DNA from 3 places in the Kitasatospora sp. NPDC002965 genome. Region 2 is predicted to be linked to each of the others. Evidence: riboswitches for the same ligand, from Rfam matches in the RefSeq annotation. Region 2 holds a riboswitch; each other region holds the start of a gene.
The links. Region 2 has a riboswitch for thiamine pyrophosphate ahead of ABZY91_RS14735 (cytosine permease). Riboswitches for the same ligand answer to the same signal wherever they lie in the genome.

Region 1: another riboswitch for thiamine pyrophosphate. It lies ahead of thiC (phosphomethylpyrimidine synthase ThiC); the one in region 2 lies ahead of ABZY91_RS14735 (cytosine permease).
Region 3: another riboswitch for thiamine pyrophosphate. It lies ahead of thiO (glycine oxidase ThiO); the one in region 2 lies ahead of ABZY91_RS14735 (cytosine permease).

Annotation. Positions count from the first base shown of each region.
Region 1 is NZ_JBEXNT010000002.1:40,482-45,986, forward strand. Features, by position in the region: gene ABZY91_RS01170 (LPXTG cell wall anchor domain-containing protein) at 1-274, shown strand, start outside; gene thiC (phosphomethylpyrimidine synthase ThiC) at 424-2,241, opposite strand; TPP riboswitch at 2,237-2,371, opposite strand; gene ABZY91_RS01180 (hypothetical protein) at 2,568-2,774, shown strand; gene ABZY91_RS01185 (SPFH domain-containing protein) at 2,878-4,380, shown strand; gene ABZY91_RS01190 (3-oxoacyl-[acyl-carrier-protein] synthase III C-terminal domain-containing protein) at 4,460-5,473, shown strand; gene ABZY91_RS01195 (glycosyltransferase family A protein) at 5,470-5,505, shown strand, end outside.
Region 2 is NZ_JBEXNT010000029.1:14,311-19,815, forward strand. Features, by position in the region: gene ABZY91_RS14720 (peptidoglycan-binding protein) at 1-389, opposite strand, end outside; tRNA gene ABZY91_RS14725 (tRNA-Ser) at 611-698, opposite strand; gene ABZY91_RS14730 (trypsin-like peptidase domain-containing protein) at 763-2,514, opposite strand; TPP riboswitch at 2,821-2,968, shown strand; gene ABZY91_RS14735 (cytosine permease) at 3,135-4,487, shown strand; gene ABZY91_RS14740 (glycerophosphodiester phosphodiesterase family protein) at 4,620-5,444, shown strand.
Region 3 is NZ_JBEXNT010000126.1:20,470-25,974, reverse strand. Features, by position in the region: gene ABZY91_RS33580 (FAD-dependent oxidoreductase) at 1-833, opposite strand, end outside; TPP riboswitch at 953-1,065, shown strand; gene thiO (glycine oxidase ThiO) at 1,069-2,223, shown strand; gene thiS (sulfur carrier protein ThiS) at 2,220-2,429, shown strand; gene ABZY91_RS33565 (thiazole synthase) at 2,431-3,228, shown strand; gene pknB (Stk1 family PASTA domain-containing Ser/Thr kinase) at 3,357-5,111, shown strand; gene ABZY91_RS33555 (molybdopterin-dependent oxidoreductase) at 5,143-5,505, opposite strand, start outside.

The DNA of each region.
Region 1 (5,505 bases), on a different contig from region 2:
CCCGACCGCGACGACCGCCGCCCCGACGACCTCCACCACCCGGCCCAGCCCGACCGCGACGACCAGGACGCCCGACGCCCAGGTCGTCCCGGCGGCCGCCAACACCCCCTCGGCCCCGGCCGCCGCCAACACCACCGCCCCGGCCGGCACCAACCTCGCCGCCACCGGGGCCGGCAACTCCGGCGCCCTGTTCGGCGCGGGCGCGGCCCTGGTGCTGCTCGGCGCCGGCGCGGTCCTCTACGCGAAGCGCCGCCGCACCGCGTCCCAGGGCTGACCCGGCCCCGGTGCCCCGGCGCCCGCCGCCGGGGCACCGGCCCGCCGGCTCGGCCGCAGTGCTGGGAAGCCCCCTCCACCTCCCAGCACCGCTGTCGGTCTGCGCGCGAGCTCGACCCCACTCCCGCCCGATGCCGACGGCGGAGCCCGTCAGTCGGCCAGCGGGAGGTAGACGCGGTTGCCCTGGGCGGCGAACTCGGCGGACTTCTCGGCCATGCCGGCGACCGCGTCGGCGCCGTAGCCGGCGTTGACGGCCGTGGAGCCGTCGCCGTGCTGGTCGCGGATCTGCTGGGAGATCTTCATCGAGCAGAACTTCGGCCCGCACATGGAGCAGAAGTGGGCCGTCTTGGCGGGCTCGGCCGGGAGGGTCTCGTCGTGGAACTCGCGGGCCGTCTCCGGGTCGAGGGCCAGGTTGAACTGGTCCTCCCAGCGGAACTCGAAGCGGGCGTCGGAGAGGGCGTCGTCCCAGTCCTGGGCGCCCGGGTGGCCCTTGGCGAGGTCGGCGGCGTGGGCGGCGATCTTGTAGGTGATGACGCCGGTCTTCACGTCGTCCCGGTTCGGCAGGCCCAGGTGTTCCTTGGGCGTGACGTAGCAGAGCATCGCGGTGCCCCACCAGGCGATCATCGCCGCACCGATGCCGGAGGTGATGTGGTCGTAGCCGGGCGCGACGTCCGTGGTGAGCGGGCCGAGGGTGTAGAACGGGGCCTCGTCGCAGATCTCCTTCTGGAGATCCATGTTCTCCTTGATCTTGTTCATCGGGACGTGGCCCGGACCCTCGATCATCACCTGGACGTCCCTGGCGCGGGCGATCCGGCCCAGCTCGCCCAGCGTCTCCAGCTCGGCGAACTGCGCCTCGTCGTTGGCGTCGGCGATCGAACCGGGGCGCAGGCCGTCACCGAGCGAGAAGGTGACGTCGTAGCGCGCGAGGATGTCGCAGAGCTCCGCGAAGTTGGTGTAGAGGAAGTTCTCCTGATGGTGCGCCAGGCACCAGGCGGCCATGATCGATCCGCCGCGCGAGACGATGCCGGTCTTGCGGCGGGCCGTCAGCGGAACGTACCGCAGCAGCACGCCCGCGTGGACGGTCATGTAGTCGACGCCCTGCTCGCACTGCTCGATGACGGTGTCGCGGTAGACGTCCCAGCTGAGCTCCTCCGCCCGGCCGTCGACCTTCTCCAGCGCCTGGTAGAGCGGCACGGTCCCGATCGGCACGGGGGAGTTGCGCAGGATCCACTCGCGGGTGGTGTGGATGTTGCGGCCGGTGGAGAGGTCCATGACGGTGTCGGCGCCCCAGCGGGTGGCCCAGGTCATCTTCTCCACCTCCTCCTCGATCGAGGAGGTGACGGCGGAGTTGCCGATGTTCGCGTTGATCTTCACCAGGAAGTTGGTGCCGATGACGGCCGGCTCCACCTCGGGGTGGTTCACGTTGACCGGGATGACGGCGCGCCCGCGGGCGACCTCGTCGCGCACGAACTCGGCCTCCAGGCCCTCGCGCAGGGCGACGAACTCCATCTCGGGCGTCACGACGCCGCGCTTGGCGTAGGCCAGCTGGGTGACGGCCTCACCGCTCCGTCCGCGCAGCGGGCGGCGCGGACGGCCGGGGAAGACCGCGTCGAGGTTGCGCAGGTTTCCGCCGCGCGGCGAGGTGTGCTTGATGCCGTCGTCCTCGGGGCGCGCCTCGCGCCCGTCGTACTCCTCGACGTCGCCGCGCTGACGGATCCAGGAGTCGCGCAGGGCCGGCAGACCGCGCCGCACGTCGGGTTCGTAGGCCGGATCGGTGTACGGCCCGGAGGTGTCGTACAGCGGGACGGTCTTCCCGTTGGTGAGCACGACCTCGCGGTACGGAACGCGCAGGTCGGGGCGGGACCCGTCGCGGTAGGCCTTGCGCCAGGCCGGGGTCGGGTAGCCGGTACCCGCGCTGGAGACGGCGGAGTTCCGGGCAGACTGCGGCTGTGCGTCGAACGTGGTCATCAGACCTTCTACTCCCTACGCCGGCATTACCCGGTCAGGTTCCTGCGGTCGACGCAGCGGTCGGCACGTCGGACGACGTTCCGGTCAGCGCCCTCTCAGCCCGGTGCTCCGAGCTCCCGTGTCCGCAGGCCGTGTTGCCTGCGCATGACGTCCAACACCGTAGCGAGCGGAACGCCGGAGGTCCAGAGGGGGTCGGAACGGCCGGACGACGGGTGTCGAATCCGGCAAACCGGACGGTCGCGGCCGAGCGGACCGGCAATCGGGCCCCGGCCGGGCAGACTGGCAGTCGCGGGGTCGACGGCGGGGACGACGAGAGGGAGGCCGGCGTGGTCGGAAGCACGGGGCGGGTCACCGGGACGGTTGGCACGGGGCTGGTCGGCGAGGTGATGGTGCACGTCCCGGAGCGGCAGGGCGCCGAGGCGTTCCTCGCCTACCTCGCCGTGCCGGGGGACCGACTGCCGGTCGGCACACCGGTGTTGGTGATCGAGTACCAGCCGCCACGCACCGTGTACGTAGCGCCCATAGGCCCGTGACGACCTTGTGACAGGGCGTCATGTCACTTCCCTTTCCATCGGTTTGGCTCCGGCGGAGAATCCGATTCGGCGCATCTCCTGCGCCGGAAGGGGGAGTTGAACCATGGTGTACCTCATCCCCGGAGCGGTGGTCGCGACACTGCTCCTCGGAATCACACTCTTCAAACTCATGTGGCGGGTGGCCGAGCCGAACGAGGCTCTGATCATCTCCGGCTCCCGGCACCGGACCGAGGGGGTCGGCGACGGGCTGGGATTCCGGATCGTCACCGGCCGGGGGACCCTCGTCACCCCCGGCCTGCAGGGCGTCCGGCGGCTCTCGCTGGACCTCAACGAGGCCGAACTGAACGTCGAGTGCGTCACCACGCAGGGCATCCCGGTCCGGGTGAAGGGCGTGGTGATCTTCAAGGTCGGCGACGACGACGTCTCGATCGCCAACGCCGCCCGCCGTTTCCTCGACCAGCAGAAGCTGATCAGCCAGCGCGTCCACAACGTCTTCGCCGGACACCTGCGGTCGATCGTCGGCGGGCTCACCGTCGAGGACATGATCCGCGACCGCGAGCGGCTCACCGGGGAGACCAGGGCCGCCTCGGGGCTGGAGATGGAGAAGCTCGGGCTGATCATCGACACCCTGCAGATCCAGGAGATCATCGACCCGACCGGCTACATCAAGAACCTCGCCATCCCGCACGCCGCAGCCGTCCAGCGGGACGCCCGGATCGCGCAGGCGCACGCCGACCGGCTGGCCACCGAGGCCGAGCAGGAGGCGGCCGCCCGCAAGGCCGAGGCGACCCGCAACAGCGAGATCCAGCAGGCCTCCTACCAGGCCGAACGGGACACCGCCAACGCCAGGGCCCGGCAGGCCGGCCCGCTCGCCGACGCCGGCGCCCGGCAGCAGGTGGTGGTCCAGGAGACCCGGGTCGCCGAGCTGGAGGCCCAGCGGAAGGAGCAGCAGCTCCAGATCGACGTCCGCAAACCGGCCGACGCCCGGGCGTACGACACCCGGACCACGGCGGACGCCGACCGTGACGCCCGGATCTCCGCCGCCCAGGCCCAGGCCCAGGAGACCGAGCTGAAGGCGGCGGCCGAGGCCGGCCGGGTCCGCATCGCGGCCCAGGCCGAGGCGGAGGCCACCAAGCTGCGAGGCCTGGCCGCCGCCGAGGCCACCAGGGCCACCGGCGAGGCGGAGGCGGCGTCCGCCGAGGCACGCGGTCTGGCGGACGCGCAGGCCGTCCGGGCTCTCGGTCTCGCCAAGGCCGAGGGCCTCAAGGCCCGTGCCGACGCGCTGGCCGAGAACCAGGAAGCTCTGGTCGCACAGGAGTTGGCGGAGAAGTGGCCGGACATCGTGCTGGCCGCCGCCGAGTCGTTCGGCCACGTCGAGCACATGGTGCTGCTCAACGGCGCCGACGGAATGGGCGAGCTGTTCGCCAAGGCGCTCACCATGGGCGGCACCGGACTCGGCCTGGCCCGCCAGCTGCTGACCACCATCGGGCCGGAGGCCGCACCGGCCGCGGCACCCACCGCGGCACCGGCTGCGGCCGTCCAGCAGATTCCGGTCGACCGCACGCCGGCGGACCGGGTGCCCGCGGACCGGACCACGGAGGAGTGACGTGATTGGGTAGCCGCCCGCGCCCACCTGAGTACGGGTACTCAGGTGGGCGCGGGTGCGTCCGCCGGACGATGGGGACATGCACCCTGCAGCCACCGCGCGGATCGGCATCACCGCCGTCGGAGCCCACCTGCCCGCCCGCCGCCTGACCTCCCAGCAGCTCCAGGACGAGGTCACCGCCGGCGGCCGACTCCGCCTGCCGGAGCGGACGTTCGAGAAGGCCACCGGCATCGTCACCCGGCACTTCGCGGCCGAGGGCGAGTACGCCTCCACGCTGGCCGTGGGCGCCGCCCGGCGCGCCCTCGCCGCCCGCGGACTGGACCCGCTCGACCTCGACCTGCTGCTGTACGCATCGGCCACCCGGGACGTCTGCGAGCCCGCCACGGCCCACCTCGTCCAGGCCGAACTCGGCTCCCGCGCACACGCGCTGGACGTCAGCAACGCCTGCAACAGCTTCCTCAACGGCATCGACCTGGCCCGCGCGATGATCCTCGCCGGCCGGGCCCGGCGCGCCCTGGTGGTCACCGGCGAGACGCCGAGCCGGGCCATGCGGCGCGACCCGGAGGGCCTCGCCGACTTCCGCGACGGGTTCGCCGGCTACACCTTCGGCGACGCCGGCGCCGCCGTCGTGGTCGAGGCGGTGGAACGCGGCGGCATCCTCGACATCGAGACCGAGACCGCCTCCGAACACTGGGAGGTCGGCGGGATCCCGGGCGGCGGCTCGCGGCACCCGCGCGGCGACGAGTACAGCTACTTCCGGGGCGGCGGCAAGGAGTTGCGCGGCGTCTTCGAGAAGATCGGCGGGGACATCCTGACCCGGGTGGCCGCCCGCACCGGCCTCGGCTGGGACGACTACGCCCGGGTGCTGGTGCACCAGGTGACCGTCCCCTACCTGGAGCGGTTCGTCGAGCTCACCGGGGTGCCGGCGGAGAAGCTGGTGGTCACCGTGCCCGAGCTGGGCAACGTCGCCAGCGCCACGCTCGGCATCCAACTCGACCGAATAAGAGACGAGTTGAATCCCGGAGACAAGGTGCTCCTGCTCGGCCTGGGCGGCGGCGTCAGCCTGATGACGATGGTCTGGGAGGCGTCGTGAGCACCCCGGCGACCCCCCGGACGGACGGCCAC
Region 2 (5,505 bases):
AGGCAGGCCCGTAGCGGGATGTCGTGCCGCTGGTGCAGCCAGACCCCGAGCGCGATCAGCGCCCTCACCTGCGCGTCCGTCCACGGGTCGGTGCTCCGGTCGTCACTCGCCGACTCGATGCTCACCGCCCCGGTGCCGTCGGCCCGGCGGTTGGCGCGCATGTTGGCGTCGGCGCGGGTCTCGGTGCCGACGAACTGACCGACCGAGCCGTCGTACCCCACCCCGAAGTGCGACTCCAGGTTGGTCGAGTCCCGCCAGTACTCGTACATCCGCCGCGGCGTCCACGGCGCCGCCACACTGTGGAAGATCACCTGCGTCGGCGTGATCGCCGCCTGCTCGTCCGACTCGGGCTGGAGCTCCATCTTCTCCGCACCGGGGTACCAGGCCATCCGTCTCTCCTCGCCAGGCCCAGGGCAGTCCGCCCCTTGCATCCGGCTAAACGAGACGCACACCCCCACACGAGGACACCTCTGCCCCAAACCCCCCGTTCAGGTGAAACCGGGACAACTCCGATCCCCCGGGCCCCACCTCCCCCCACCCCCGAAAACACCGAAGGCGGGTGCCGGAAGCTTCCGGCACCCGCCTTGAGCAGGTGGTTTTCTCCAACCAGCGGAGAGCGTGGGATTCGAACCCACGGTACGGGGTCACCGCACGACAGTTTTCAAGACTGTTCCCTTAGGCCGCTCGGGCAGCTCTCCAGGCGGAGGTCAGCCTAACGGGTCCGGCGGGCTTCGGTGCACCGGGTTTCGGGGCGGGGTGGGGTCAGTTGTCGCCGACGCGCTCGGCGAGGGTGACCTTGGTGTTCAGGGTCTGGCCGTTGCGGGTGTACTCGACGTCGACGGTCTCGCCGGGCTTGTGCGTCCAGATCTTGCTGACCAGGGCGGGACCGTTCTCGATCGGGCTGCCGCCGAGCTTGGTGATGACGTCGCCCGGCTTGAGGCCGGCCTTGTCGGCGGCGCCGCCGGGGGTGACGGCCGGGGTGCCCTGGATGTCGCGGGTCTGGATCTGGGCGCCGTCGCCCTTGTAGTCGTCGTTGCGCAGGACGTCGAGCTTCGCGTACACCGGCTTGCCGGTCTTGATCAGGGTCTCGGCGACCCACTTGGCCTGGTTGACCGGGATCGCGAAGCCCAGGCCGATGGAGCCGGCCCGGCCGTTGCTGGAGGCGTTGGACTGGATCGCCGAGTTGATGCCGATCACCGCGCCGCCGGAGTCGAGCAGCGGACCGCCGGAGTTGCCGGGGTTGATGGAGGCGTCGGTCTGCAGGGCGTTCATGTAGGAGGACTGGGCGCCGGTCTCGTCGCCGGAGGCGACCGGGCGGTCCTTGGCGCTGATGATGCCGGTGGTGACCGTGGACTCCAGGCCGTACGGGGCGCCGATGGCGATGGTGGAGTCGCCGACGTTGACCTTGTCGGAGTCGGCCAGCGGAAGCGGCGTCAGCTTGCCCTTGGGCGGGCTGTCGAGCTTGATGACGGCGACGTCGTAGCCCTCGGCGCGGCCGAGCACGGACGCGTTGTAGGACGAGCCGTCGGCGAACTTGACGGTCAGTTTGCCGCCGCTGGACGCGGGCGCGACCACGTGGTTGTTGGTGAGGATGTGGCCCTCGGTGTCGAAGACGAAGCCGGTGCCGGTGCCCGACTCGCCGTTGCCCTGCGCCTTGATGGTGACGACGCTGGGCAGCGCCTTCTGCGCGATGCCGGCCACCGAACCCGGGGCGGCCTCGTTCTTCTGGGAGTTGTTGGCCTGGACGGTGGTGCTGGTGCGGTCGGCCGCGGCGCTGACGCTCTTGTCGTCACGGTCCGCGACGACGACGCCGACCGCGCCGCCGGCGATGCCCGCGACCAGGGCGACGGCCGCGACCAGGGCGATCAGGCCGCCGCGCTTCTTGCGCGGGCCGCCGGGCGTGGGGGCGCCGGGGTACTCGGACGGGTAGCCGAGCGGGCCGCCGGGGCCGCCGGGCGCGCCCGGGCCGCCCGGGGTGATGTCGTGCGCGGCCCAGCCGCCGAGCGGCTGGCCGGCGCCGAACGGGTGGTGCTGGCCGGTCGCGCCGTGGCCCTGCGGCGCGGCCGGGGCGCCGTACGGGTCGTGGGCGGCGAGGGCGGCCGGCGGGACCGGCGTGCCGGGAGCCGGCGTGGCGTACGGGTTGCCGACCGGCGCGGTGGGCGCGACCGGGGCCGGTGCCACCGGGGCGGCCGGCGCGGGCGGCAGGACCGGCGGCGGGGCGTCGAGGTACCCCGCGTCGGCGGCCGGCGCCGGGGCGGCCGGCGCCGGCTCCGGGGCGCTGACCTTGCTGAACGCCAGCGTGGGCGTGAACCCGCCGTTGCCGCCGTTGCCGCCGTCGGCGGCCGGAGCGGCCTGATCGGACGGGGACCGTTCGGCAGCGGGCGTCGCTACGGGGGAGGGGACGGCCGCAGACTGCTGCGCCGGACCGTCAGGACCGGGAACCACCACCCCCTGGCCGCCGGAGGGCTGCTCCCCCTGCGGCCCGGTGGACCCAACCTCGCGCTCGGTGCTCACGGACGACCTCCATAGCTGACAGGACCAACAACCATAGTTTTTCGCACACTCGATTCGATTGCCGTAAGGAGGCTTCTGAAGAAGTCATAAGAATCCTTAGGCCGTCCAGACAAACCCCGGAACATCCGGCCCCGCGGGCCCCCTGCGCGCCGGCTCCGCGCCCGGGCCACAGCCCCTTCGTACCCCCACCGCACTCCCGCCACGTTCCTGCCGCACCCCCGCCGCGCCCCTGCCGCACTCCGTCGGCCCCGGCCTCCGGCCCCCTGGCCTTGGCGTTCTCCGCCGTGCCGGTTAGCCTGTCGCTCAAAACTGACACGCGGGAGCTTGGACCCACCAGGCTGAGAGTGCGCCGGTCGACCGTACGCCACGGAATCCGCGGGCGGGCGTCGAGGGGGCGCAGACCGCCGGAACCTGTCCGGGTAATGCCGGCGTAGGGAGTATCGGCCATGCCGCCTGCTTCGCCATCCTCGTCCTCGGGCACGCCCGCGTCCAAGGGTCTGCCCCCCTCCGGGGACGCCGGGGGCACCGTCCCCGGTTCCCGGGCGGCCGATTCCGGCCGTCCCGCCGGTGCCGCCGGTGCCGCCGTCCTGGACCGCCCCGCGGCACCGGACGGAGCCCGTGTGGAGGCGCCGCTGGTGCTGGACACCGAGCCGCCGCGCACGCTCCGCTTCCGCGACCACTTCGCGCTCTGGATGAACCTCGGCGTCTCGCTCATCGGCTTCACCACCGCCGCCACCGTGCTCGGAGCGCCGGGCAGCGAGCTGTCGCTGGCCGCCGCCGTGACGGCGATCGTGGCCGGCACCGTGGTCGGCACCGCGATGCTCGGGGTGGCCGCGTTGATCGGCGCCCGCACCGGCGCGCCCGCCATGGCGAACCTGCGCGGGCTGTTCGGGACCCGGCTCTCGTACGTGCCGACGGTGCTCAACATCGTCCAGTGCATCGGCTGGGGCGTGTACGAGCTGCTGGTGATCGCGATGGGCGCGCAGACCGTCGTCGGCACCGGCGGCTACCGCTGGGTCTTCGTCGTGCTGGCCGGCGCCGTCACCACCGCGCTGACCATCTGGCCGCTCGGCGCGATCGCGGTGCTGCGCCGCTTCGTCGCCGCGGCGGTGGCGGTCGCGATGGTGTACTTCACCGTCCAGCTGGGCCGCAACGGCGTGTCCGACCCGGGCGCGGGCAACTGGCACGGCTTCCTGAAGGCGACCGACGCGATGATCGCGGTGTCGATCTCCTTCGTGCCGCTGGCCGCCGACTACACCCGGCACTCGCGCACCCCGCGCTCGGCGTTCTGGGGCAGCTTCTCCGGCTACACCGTGGCGCAGGTCTGGTGCTACGTGCTCGGTCTGTTCGCGCTGCTCCAGGCGGACGGGGACGCCACCCGGATCTTCGACTCCTTCCTCGGCGTCTGGGCCGGCTGGCTGTTCCTGCTGGTGCTGGTGCTCCGCGAGACCGACCAGTCGTTCGCCAACGTGTACTCGACCGCGATGTCGATCCACAACCTGCTGCCGAAGGTCGACCGCCGGGTGCTGACCGGGGGCACCGGGGTGCTCATCACCGTGCTGGCCCTGCAGATCACCGAGTTCACCGACTCGTACTACGCCTTCCTGGGCCTGATCGGCTCGATCTTCGTGCCGATGTTCGCGGTGCTCGTGGTCGACTACTTCCTCGGCGCCGGCAGGCGCGGCTGGAACCTCTCCGCCGACGCGCCGTCCCGCTGGCTGATGCTGCTGCCGTGGGCCCTCGGCTTCGCCACCTACCAGCTGATCGCACCGACCGCGATCGCCACCTGGTGGACCGACTTCTGGACCTCTGCCCAGGAGGCGCTGCACTTCACCCCGCAGGAGTGGACCTCGGCCTCGCTGCTCGGCTTCCTGGTGCCGGCCCTGGTCACCTGGGCGCTCACCCCGCTCTCCCGGAGCAGCGCCCCGGGCACGACGGACGGCGCGGGCGCCCCCGGCACCGTCGGGCGCTGACCCGCACCGTCGGGCGCTGACGCGCACCCGGAACGGCGCGCTCGCCCGCGCTCACCTCCACACCCGAAGACGGCCCCGCAGGTTGGGGCCGTCTTCGCTTTCGTGTCACTTCCGCGGCCTATCGTGGACGGTGTGACCAGCCCAGACCTCTCGCCCGCGACGGCGCGCACCGCGCCGCCCGTCCAGGTGATCGCCCACCGCGGTTCCTCGCACGCCCTGCCCGAGCACACGCTCGCCGCCTACCGCCGGGCGCTCTCCGAGGGCGCGGACGCGCTCGAGTGCGACGTCCGGGTGACCGCCGACGGGCAGCTGGTCTGCGTGCACGACCGCCGGATCGGCCGGGTCTCGGACGGCCGGGGCACCGTCTCCGCGATGACGCTGGCCGAGCTGGAGGCGCACGACTTCGGCGCGTGGAAGACCGGCCGCCCCAGCGACGACCCGGAGCTGCGCGGCGTGCTGCGGCTGGAGAGCCTGCTGGAGCTGGTGACCGACTGCGGGCGCCCGGTGGACCTCGCCATCGAGACCAAGCACCCGGTCCGGTTCCGCGGCCGGGTGGAGTCCGAGCTGCTGCGGACGCTGGACCGCTTCGGAATCGGCGGCGCCGGGGAGAGCGGCCGGTCCCGGGCCCGGATCATGAGCTTCTCCTCGTTGGCGCTGGCCCGGGTGGGCGCGGCCGCACCGGAGTACCCGCGGGTGTTCCTGTTCGAACGCGGCCTGGCACTGCGCGGACGGCTGCGCCCGGGTGCGCCGCTGCCGGGCGGCGCGCGGATCGCCGGGCCGGGCATCGAGCTGGTGCGGGCCCGGCCGGGGCTGGTGACCAGGCTGCGCGAGCTGGGCCACCAGGTGCACGTCTGGACCGTGGACGAACCGGCCGACGTCGAGCTCTGCCTGGAACTCGGGGTGTCCGCGATCATCACCAACCGCCCGGCGGAGGTGCTGGCCCAGCTCGGTCGGTGACGCGCCCCACCGCCCGCGGAAATACCCGGCCCCACCCGACCGGACGGTGCGGTGAACCGTT
Region 3 (5,505 bases), on a different contig from region 2:
GCCGAGGGGTAGCTGACGCAGTCGCCGGCCGCGAAGACGCGGGGCAGGCCGGTGCGCAGCCGCTCGTCCACCAGGACGGCGCCGGCCGCGTCCAGCTCCACGCCGGAGCCGGCCAGCCAGCCGGTCGCCGGGCGGGCCCCGACGCCGACCACCACCTCGTCGGCCGGCAGGTGCGAGCCGTCCGCGAGCAGCACCGCGCCCGGTTCGACGGCGGCGACCCCCACGCCGCAGCGCAGCTCGACCCCCGCCTCGGCGTACCAGCCGGCCATCACCCGGCCGATCTCGGTGGGCAGGGCGCCGGGGACGGGGGCCGGGCCCGCCTCGACGACGGTCACCTCGCAGCCGGCGGCCCGGGCGGCGGTGGCCACCTCGGCGCCGATCCAGCCCGCGCCGACCAGCACCAGGCGCAGGCCCGGGCGGAGCAGGGCGCGCAGGGCGAGCGCGTCGTCCACGGTGTGCAGCAGGTGGGCCCGCTCGGCGCCGGGCAGGGCGCGCGGTTCGGCGCCGGTGGCGATCACCAGCGAGCCGTAGGGCAGGTCGCCGGCGTCGGTGTGCAGGACGCCGGGGGTGAGGCCGGTGGCCCGGCGGCCGGTGAGGAGCTCGACGTCCAGCTGCCCGAAGTCGATGTCGAGGGCGGTGGTGTCGGCCTTGCCGAGCAGCACGTCCTTGGAGAGCGGCGGCCGGTCGTACGGCGCGTGCGGTTCCGCGCCGACCAGCACGATCCGCCCCTGCCAGCCGTCGCGCCGCAGCACCAGGGCGCACTGGGCACCCGCCAGCCCCGCGCCGACCACGACCACCTGATCCGTCCGGTCCGCCCCGCTCTTGTCCGCCACGCCCGTCACTGTACCCAGCCCGGCCCCGGGCCCTCCGGTCCGGTCCGGGCGGCCCGCCCGGGGCCCGTTCCGCCCCTCGTACGCGCCTTCAACGGCCGCACCCCCCGGAGTTATGGTGGGGGCACCATCACGGGAGCCCGGCGTACCGGGCTGAGAGGCGGGCTGGAACGGCCTGCGACCGTCCGAACCTGATCCGGGTCATACCGGCGAAGGGAGAGCAGCGACTTTGACACGCTTGGCGAAAGGCGCCCAGGCCGACGTGCTGGTGATAGGCGGCGGCGTCATCGGACTCGTGGTCGCCTGGCGGGCGGCCCAGCGCGGGCTCCGCGTGGTCGTGGCCGACCCGGCGCACGGCGGCGGCGCCGCCCAGGTCGCGGCCGGGATGCTCGCCCCGGTCACCGAGCTCCAGTACGGCGAGGAGCCGCTGCTGCGCCTCGGCATGGCGTCCAACGAGCGCTACGCGGCCTTCGCCGCCGAGCTCACCGAGGCGAGCGGCGGCCAGGACACCGGCTACCGGCAGTGCGGCACGATCGCGGTCGCCCTGGACTCCGACGACCGCGCGGAACTGCGCGAACTGCACGACTTCCACCGCAGGCTCGGCCTGGACTCGCAGTGGCTCACCGGCCGCGAGGCCCGCCGACTGGAGCCGATGCTCGCCCCGGGCGTCCGCGGCGGCCTGCACGTCACCGACGACCACCAGGTGGACGGCCGCCGGCTCGCCGGGGCCCTGGTGCGCGCCTGCGAGCGCGCAGGCGTGCTCCTGCACCGCGCCGAGGCCGTCGGACTGCTGGTCGAGCACGACCGCGCCGTCGGCGCCCGGCTGTCCACCGGCGAGAGCGTCACCGCCGACCAGGTCGTCCTCGCCGCCGGCTCCCGCAGCCACCTGCTGCCGGGGCTGCCGGAGGGCGTGCTGCCGGCGATCCGCCCGGTCAAGGGCCAGATCCTGCGGCTGCTGGTCCCCGAGGCGTACCGGCCGTTCCTCTCCCGCAACGTCCGCGCGGTGGTCCGCGGGCAGCACCTCTACCTGGTGCCGCGGGAGAACGGCGAGCTGGTGATCGGCGCCACCAGCGAGGAGCAGGGGTACGACACCACGGTCACCGCCGGCGGCGTGTACGAGCTGCTCCGCGACGCCCACGAGCTGGTCCCCGGCATCACCGAGCTGCCGCTGACCGAGACCGCCGCCGGTCTGCGCCCGGGCTCGCCCGACAACGCGCCGCTGCTCGGCCCGACCGCGCTGCCCGGCCTGGTCGCGGCCACCGGTCACTACCGCAACGGGGTGCTGCTCACCCCGGTCACCGGCGACCTGCTCGCCGAGTACCTGGCCACCGGCGTGACGCCGGACCTCGCCGAGCCGTTCTCCCCCGCCCGCTTCACGAAGGTCCCCGCATGAGCGACATCACCCTGCACGTCAACGGCGAGCCCCGGACGGTCGCCGCCCCGACCACCCTCGCCGAGGTGGTGGCCACCCTCAGCCGGGCCCACTCCGGGGTCGCCGCCGCGCTGAACGAGACCGTGGTGCCACGCACCGACTGGCCGCGCACGGAGCTCTCCGCCGGCGACCGGATCGAGATCCTCACCGCCGTCCAGGGAGGCTGACATGGCCGACGACGCCTTCACCATCGCCGGTACCGCCTTCGGCTCGCGCCTGATCATGGGCACCGGCGGCGCCCCCAGCCTGGAGGTCCTGGAGCAGGCGCTGCGGGTCTCGGGCACCGAGCTGACCACGGTGGCGATGCGCCGGGTCAACGCCGCCACCCAGGGCTCGGTCCTCGACGTGCTGACCCGCAACGGCATCCGCGTGCTGCCCAACACCGCGGGCTGCTTCACCGCCGGCGAGGCCGTGCTGACGGCCCGGCTGGCCCGCGAGGCGCTCGGCACCGACTGGGTGAAGCTGGAGGTGATCGCCGACGAGCGGACCCTCCTGCCGGACCCGATCGAACTGCTGGACGCCGCCGAGATCCTGGTCGACGACGGCTTCACCGTCCTGCCGTACACCAACGACGACCCGGTGCTGGCCCGGAAGCTGGAGGACGTCGGCTGCGCGGCGATCATGCCGCTCGGCTCGCCGATCGGCTCCGGCCTGGGGATCCGCAACCCGCACAACTTCCAGCTGATCGTGGAGAGCGCGGGCGTCCCGGTGATCCTGGACGCCGGCGCCGGCACCGCCTCCGACGTGGCCCTCGCGATGGAGCTGGGCTGCGCGGCCGTGATGCTCGCCTCCGCCGTCACCCGCGCCCAGGACCCGGTGCTGATGGCCGACGCGATGCGGCACGCCGCCGAGGCCGGCCGGCTGGCCTACCGGGCCGGCCGGATCCCGCGCCGCTTCCACGCCGAGGCCTCCTCGGCGATGGCCGGCCGGGCCGAGCTGGACACCCGCGAGCACCCGGCGTTCTGACCCGGCGTTCCGACGCGGCCCCGGCACCGGCGCCGCCGCACGGTGTCACGAACCGGGCACAGACCGGCCCCGGGAGCGGTGCCTCCCGGGGCCGGCCGGGGCCCAAGCCCTAGACTCGCCGGGTGGACATGGCACTGCGCGACCCCCTGATCGGTACCCTGCTCGACGGCCGGTACCTGGTCGAGCGGCGCATCGCAGCCGGCGGCATGTCCACCGTCTACCAGGGCACCGACAGCCGGCTCGACCGGGTCGTGGCGCTCAAGGTGATGCACCCCACGCTCGCCGGCGACACCGCCTTCACGACCCGGTTCATCCGCGAGGCCAAGGCGGTCGCCCGGCTCGCCCACCCGAACGTGGTCAACGTCTTCGACCAGGGCGCGGACGGCGGAAACGTTTTCCTCGCCATGGAGTACGTCCCCGGCGGCACCCTCCGGGACCTGCTGCGCGACCGCGGCGCGCTCTCCATCAGGGCCGCGCTGGACATCCTGGAGCCGGTGCTCGCCGCGCTCGGCGCCGCCCACCGGGCCGGCCTGGTCCACCGCGACGTCAAGCCCGAGAACGTGCTGATCACCGACGACGGCCTGGTCAAGGTCGCCGACTTCGGACTGGTCCGGGTGCTGAACACCGCCGACGGCGCCTCCACCGCCGCGACCGCCGGCACCGTGCTCGGCACCGTCTCCTACCTGGCGCCCGAACAGATCCGACCGGGCGACGAGACCGACCAGCGGGTGGACGTCTACGCGGCCGGCATCCTGCTCTACGAGATGCTCACCGGACACCGCCCGCACACCGGCGAGAACCCCGTCCAGGTGATGTACCGCCACCTGCACGAGGACGTTCCGGCCCCCTCCGCCGACGTGCCCGGCGTCGGCCCCGGGCTGGACGCGATAGTGGCCGGCGCCTGCGCCCGCGACCGCGCGGCCCGCCCCCACGACGCGGTCGAGCTGCTCGCCGCCCTCCAGCGGGTGCGCCGCACGCTCACCCCGGACCAGCTGGACGCCGAACCGCCCGCCTCCACCCGGCCCAGCCCGCAGTACCCGACCGCCGAGCCCACCTCGGTGATCGCCGCCGGCCGCCCGGTCGAGCGGACCAGCGTGTTGGACGTGCCGCCGGACGTGATGGAGCAGCTGCTCGCCGAGCCGCGCCCGTACGACGAGCCGCCGCCGGTCCGTTCCCGCCGGGCCCCCGGCCGGCTGCGCCGCCTCCCCCGCCGGCCGCTGATCTGGACGGCCGTGCTGACCGCCCTGGTGCTGCTGGTCGGCGGCACCACGTACGCGCTCTCCGGCGCGCTGTACGGCACCGTGCCGGGGGTGCTCGGCAAGGACCGGGCCGAGGCCCAGCGGATCCTGGACGGCGCCGACATGCACGGCCGGTTCACCGAGGTGTACAGCGAGACCGTGCCGTCGGGGCTGGTGATCTCCACCGACCCGGGCGTCGGCGCGCGGGCCCGGAAGAGCGACACCGTGACGGTCACGGTGTCCCGGGGGCCGAAGCGGATCGCGGTGCCCGAGCTGGCGGGCAAGCCGTCCGCGCAGGCGTCCTCGGCGCTGGCCGGTGCGCAGCTGGCCGCCGGGACGGTGACCGAGACGCACAGCGACACCGTCCCGGAGGGATCGGTGATCAGCAGTTCACCGGCGGCCGGGCAGCAGGTCGCGGAGAACACGCCGGTCTCGCTGGTGGTCAGCAAGGGCATGGTGGCCGTCCCGGACGTGGCCGGGATGTCGAAGGAGGCGGCCGAGAAGGCGCTCCAGGCCGCCGGGTTCGCCATGCAGAGCAGCGGGGTGAACCTGTTCGGCACCGGCAAGGTCTCCGGCCAGTCGCCGGCCGCCGGGGAGCGCCGTCCTCAGCGCACCGTGGTCACGGTCACGTTCCCGTTCCTCTAGCCGGCCGCGGCCGGCCGGGCCGCCCGCGCGGTCAGCGCAGTGGCCCGTCGCCCGGCTCCTCCTGGTGGGAGTAGCGCTGCTCCTGCCAGGGGTCGGCCAGGTTGTGGTAGCCGCGTTCCTCCCAGAAGCCCCGCCGGTCGGCCCGCATGTACTCGACCGCGCGGACCCATTTGGGCCCCTTCCAGGCGTACCGGCCGGGGACGACCAGTCGGACCGGGAAGCCGTGCTCGGCGGTGAGGGCCTCGCCGTTGCGGTGGGTCGCGAGGATCGTCGCCGGGTCGGCGAAGTCGGCGAGCCGCAGGTTGGCGCTGTAGCCGTACTCGGCCCAGACCATGACGTGGCTGACGTCCTCGGCCGGCGGTGCCAGCTCCAGCAGGACGGAGGCCGACACGCC